Regions from separate parts of the Streptomyces sp. NPDC032822 genome, predicted to be linked through region 1. Evidence: riboswitches for the same ligand, from Rfam matches in the RefSeq annotation. Region 1 holds a riboswitch; the other holds the start of a gene.
The links. Region 1 has a riboswitch for glycine ahead of gcvT (glycine cleavage system aminomethyltransferase GcvT). Riboswitches for the same ligand answer to the same signal wherever they lie in the genome.
Positions count from the first base shown of each region.

Region 2: it holds a riboswitch for glycine, as region 1 does, so the genes downstream of both, gcvP (aminomethyl-transferring glycine dehydrogenase) here and gcvT (glycine cleavage system aminomethyltransferase GcvT) in region 1, are expected to answer to the same signal.

Region 1 is NZ_JBVIOL010000009.1:326,229-328,613, reverse strand. It holds gene gcvH (glycine cleavage system protein GcvH) at 1-34, opposite strand, end outside; gene gcvT (glycine cleavage system aminomethyltransferase GcvT) at 144-1,262, opposite strand; glycine riboswitch at 1,300-1,413, opposite strand; glycine riboswitch at 1,414-1,524, opposite strand; gene ACZ5VD_RS26505 (AAA family ATPase) at 1,696-2,370, shown strand.
Region 2 is NZ_JBVIOL010000034.1:36,223-38,607, forward strand. It holds gene gcvP (aminomethyl-transferring glycine dehydrogenase) at 1-1,112, opposite strand, end outside; glycine riboswitch at 1,289-1,386, opposite strand; gene ACZ5VD_RS42325 (PRC-barrel domain-containing protein) at 1,500-1,871, shown strand; gene ACZ5VD_RS42330 (DNA polymerase IV) at 1,936-2,385, opposite strand, start outside.

The DNA.
Region 1 (2,385 bases):
CCTTGCTGTAGCGCAGCTGCTGGGGGTTGCTCATGGCCTGAATTCTCCTGTACGCGGGGGAGTGCTGATGAAGGGGGGACTGCTGGAGACGTGCGTGAGCGGCGGGAATGTGCGCAGGGTCACGCACGGACCGCTTCGAGTGTCTACTTCTGTCGCTTGTAGAACGGCAGCGCCACGACCTCGTACGGTTCGTGGCTGCCCCGGATGTCCACGCTCACGCCCGCGGTGCCCGGCGCCGCGTGCCCGGCGTCGACGTACGCCATCGCGATCGGCCTGCCCAGCGTGGGCGAGGGGGCGCCGGAGGTGACCTCGCCGATCACCCGGCCGTCGGCGACGACCGGGTACCCGGCGCGCGGGACACGGCGGCCCTCGGCGATCAGGCCGACCAGGACGCGCGGCGGCTCGTGGTCGAGGTTGTCGACGGCCTCGCGCAGGGCGGCGCGCCCCACGAAGTCGCCCTCCTTCTCGAACTTCACCACGCGGCCGAGCCCGGCGTCGAAGGGGGTCAGCTCCGTGGAGAGCTCGTGCCCGTACAGCGGCATGCCCGCCTCCAGGCGCAGCGTGTCCCGGCAGGACAGACCACAGGGGACCAGGCCGACGCCCTCGCCGGCCTCGGTGAGGGCCTGCCACAGCTCGACGGCGTGTTCCGGCTTCACGAACAGCTCGAAGCCGTCCTCGCCGGTGTACCCGGTGCGGGCGATCAGCGCGGGGACGCCGGCGACGGTGCCGGGCAGCCCGGCGTAGTACTTCAGGCCGTCGAGGTCGGCGTCGGTGAGCGACTTGAGCACGCCGGACGACTCGGGGCCCTGTACGGCGATCAGCGCGTAGGCGTCCCGGTCGTCGCGCACCTCGGCGTCGAAGCCGTCGGCCCGCTCCACGAGGGCGTCCAGGACGACCTGGGCGTTGGAGGCGTTGGCGACGACCATGTACGCGGTGTCCGCGAGCCGGTAGACGATCAGGTCGTCCAGGATGCCGCCGTCGGCCCGGCAGATCATGGTGTAGCGGGCGCGGCCCACGCCGACGGACCCGATGTTGCCCACGAGCGCGAAGTTCAGGAGGGCGGCGGCCTGCGGCCCGGTCACCGTGATCTCGCCCATGTGCGAGAGGTCGAAGAGACCGGCACGGGTGCGGACGGCGTGGTGCTCGTCGCGCTCGGAGCCGTAGCGCAGGGGCATGTCCCAGCCGGCGAAGTCGGTCATCGTCGCGCCCAGCGAACGATGCAGGGCGTCGAGGGCCGTAAGACGGGGTGCGGTGCTGCTCATCGGACGGTTGTCTCCCAAGGCATGACGGCGAGGTCGTTCCTCCCCATCTGTCATCGGAACCTGAGAGGTTCGACGCGACCCCGCGAAACGGTGGTCACGACTTGCACCTTGGGTGGGGCCGCTGTCGGGGCGGCCCGCTTTTCAGATGTGCCTCGCCCGTGCGGTAACGGTGCCTGAGAGATTCAAGGGAGGGACTTGCTCCTTCGGCGTCCGGGCACTCGTACGACACACGTACGACCCGGAACTCTCCCGCGCGGATTCAAACGGCCGGTATGCAGTTGGCGCCGACATCATTGCACGCATCCCCGGCGCGCGGCAGGGCCGGATCTGTAACCGGGCTGTGGCAGTAAGCGCATGAAAACACGAGACACCGCGTATTACCTTCTCTTTACACTCGACGGGGAGGGACTCGTGACCACCCCAGGGGAGGACGATCACGGTGAACAGGACCACGGCGTACGCGACCACCTCGGCCCTCGCGCTGCCTCAGCAGCCCACGGCACCGGCCGAGGAGGCCTGCGCACCGCTTGCCGCACCCGTCGTCCGCGACCTGCGTGACCGCGGTGGCCACAGCCCGCACGCACTGCTCTTCGCCCCCCAGGACCTCGTGGTCATCACGGGCCTGCCGGGCAGCGGCAAGTCCACGCTGATGCGGCGCACGGTCAAGGGCGTCCGGATCGACTCCCAGGACACCCGCGACCACTGGGACGGCCGCCTGTCGCGCTTGCTGCCCTACGCGGTCTACCGCCCGCTGGTCCGCCTCGCCCACTACGCCGGGCTGCGCCGCGCGCTGCGCTCCGGTGCGGGCGTCGTGGTGCACGACTGCGGCACCCAGGCCTGGGTGCGCGGCTGGCTGGCCCGCGAGGCCCGTCGCCGGGGCGGCGTCCTGCACCTGCTGCTGCTCGACGTCACACCGGACACCGCGCTGGCCGGCCAGCGCGAGCGCGGCCGGGGAGTCTCGCGGTACGCGTTCCTGCGCCACCGGGGCGCGGCCTCCCGTCTGATCAGCTCGGTGGAGGACGGCGACCTGCCCCAGGGATGCGGCTCGGCGGTCCTGATCGACCGGGACGCGGCGGACGTCCTGCGGCGGATCGGCTTCACCGGCTGACCCCGACATGTCCGC
Region 2 (2,385 bases), on a different contig from region 1:
TGGGTGCGCCGCGCGATGCCCCTGAGCCCGTCGGGCCCGTGGTAGACGGCGTACATGCCGGCCATGACGGCCAGCAGCACCTGCGCGGTGCAGATGTTGCTGGTCGCCTTCTCCCGGCGGATGTGCTGCTCACGGGTCTGCAGGGCGAGCCGGTAGGCCTTGTTCCCGTCGGCGTCCACGGACACCCCCACGAGCCGCCCGGGCAGGCTGCGCGCGAACTTCTCGCGCACGGCCATGTATCCGGCGTGCGGCCCGCCGAAGCCCATCGGCACCCCGAACCGCTGCGTCGTCCCGACCGCGATGTCCGCACCGAGTTCGCCCGGGGACTTCAGCAGCGTGAGCGCGAGCAGATCGGCGGCGACGGTCACGAGCGCGCCGAGTTCGTGGGCCTGGTCGATGAGCGGCTTGATGTCGCGTACGGCCCCGGAGGCGCCCGGGTACTGGATCAGCACCCCGTTGATCTCCCGCCCGGCGAGCCCGGCCGGAATGCCCTCGCCGAGGTCGGCGACGACGACCTCCACGCCGGTCGGCTCGGCGCGGGTCCGGATCACGGCGACGGTCTGCGGCAGCGTGTCCGCGTCGACGAGGAAGAGACCCTTCTTGTTCTTGCCCATACGCCGGGACAGCGCCAGCGCCTCGGCGGCCGCGGTGCCCTCGTCGAGCAGCGAGGCACCGGAGGTCGGCAGCCCGGTGAGGTCGGCGACCATCGTCTGGAAGTTCAGCAGGGCTTCGAGCCGCCCCTGGGAGATCTCGGGCTGGTACGGCGTGTAGGCCGTGTACCAGGCCGGGTTCTCCATCACGTTGCGCAGGATCACGGGCGGCGTGAAGGTCCCGTAGTACCCGAGCCCGATCATCGAGTCGAGCACCTGGTTGCGGTCGGCCAGCGACCGCAGCTCGGCCAGCACCTCGGCCTCGGTGCGGGCGCCCGGCAGCTCCAGCGCGTCGGCGTTCTTGATCACATCCGGGACCGCGGCGGCGGTGAGTTCGTCGAGCGAGCCGTATCCGACCTGCGCGAGCATCTTGGCCCGCGCCTCCTGGTCGGGCCCGATGTGGCGCTGCTCGAAGGGGATGCCCTGTTCGAGCTCGGCGAGCGGAATGCGGTGGGCAGTCATTGCGGAGGCCTCCTGGTCTGACGCGACCTTCGAGGGGAACCCCGGCACGGGTACCCCGACGGCCTCCCCCTCTGTCATCTCAACCTGAGAGTTTCACCGGGCCGCCCGAGGGTGCCCGGCTTTCACCGTCGGTGAGAGCGGAAGCCGTCGACACCCGCCCTGCTTTCCAGAGTGACCTCGTCCGTGCGGTACGTGGGCCTGAGAGATTCCGGGGAGGATTTGCTCCTTCGGCGCCTTCCGGATGGTGTCCGGAGGACTCTCCCGCACGGGGTCAGCAGCCGCTGCCAGCCTACCAGCGAGGTCAACGCCCGATCCCTCAAGTGGCCGCCTCCCTGAATCTGCTCTTTTGTAGTGTTTACGGATGAGTTGCGAGCAAGTGGAGGGCCCGTGCAGACCGACATCGATCCGCGCAACCTGATCGGCCGCAAGGCGTTCGACCGCACCGGCACCAAGATCGGCACCATCGACGAGGTCTACCTCGACGACGCGACCGGCGTTCCGGAGTGGGCGGCCATACGCACCGGCCTCTTCTCCAGAGACGCCTTCGTCCCCCTGGAGCCCAGCGAACTGATCGAGGGCACCCTCCGCATCCCCTTCGACCGCGCCCTGATCAAGGACGCCCCCGACTTCGGAGTGGGCCGCCACCTCTCCCCCGACCAGGAACTCCAGCTCTACCACCACTACGGCCTCGACATCAGTGCCCCTCCCCCCTTCCCGGACCACGACTTCGGCAGGCTGGCAGGCACAGAGGAAGCCTGATCCCCACCGACCCCGCAGCCCCGAGTCCCTCCGCCTCACCTGCCCCACGGCACCGACGCGCGACTCACCCCGCCCGCGCTCTCCCTCCATCCACCGAAGACCCCCCGTCACCGTCCCCACCCTCGCCCGGTCTTCGCGCCACCAGCGGCAACGGCTCCGCCACCTCCAACTCCGGATCGTCGATGCGCAACGTCCGCACCCGCCCGGGCTCCGAGTCGGGCGTCTCGAACCGCACGGTGACCCGTCCCAGCCCGCTTCCCTGCACCCAGCCGTGCCCGTACGTGGCATGCCGCACATCGTGCCCCGACACCCACCGCCGCTCGACCGGCGCCACAGGCTCCACGACAGCCGCGTCGACGGCATCCTCCACCGCCCCCGCTTCCCTGCGCTCCCCCGCTTCGGCTTCCCCCGCCGCCTGCGCGAACAGGTCCTCCTGTGTGTAGTCGGCCAGCCCGCTCACCCCCACTCCCAGCAGCCGCACGCCGCCCGTCGTGTCCACGGAGTCCAGCAGCCG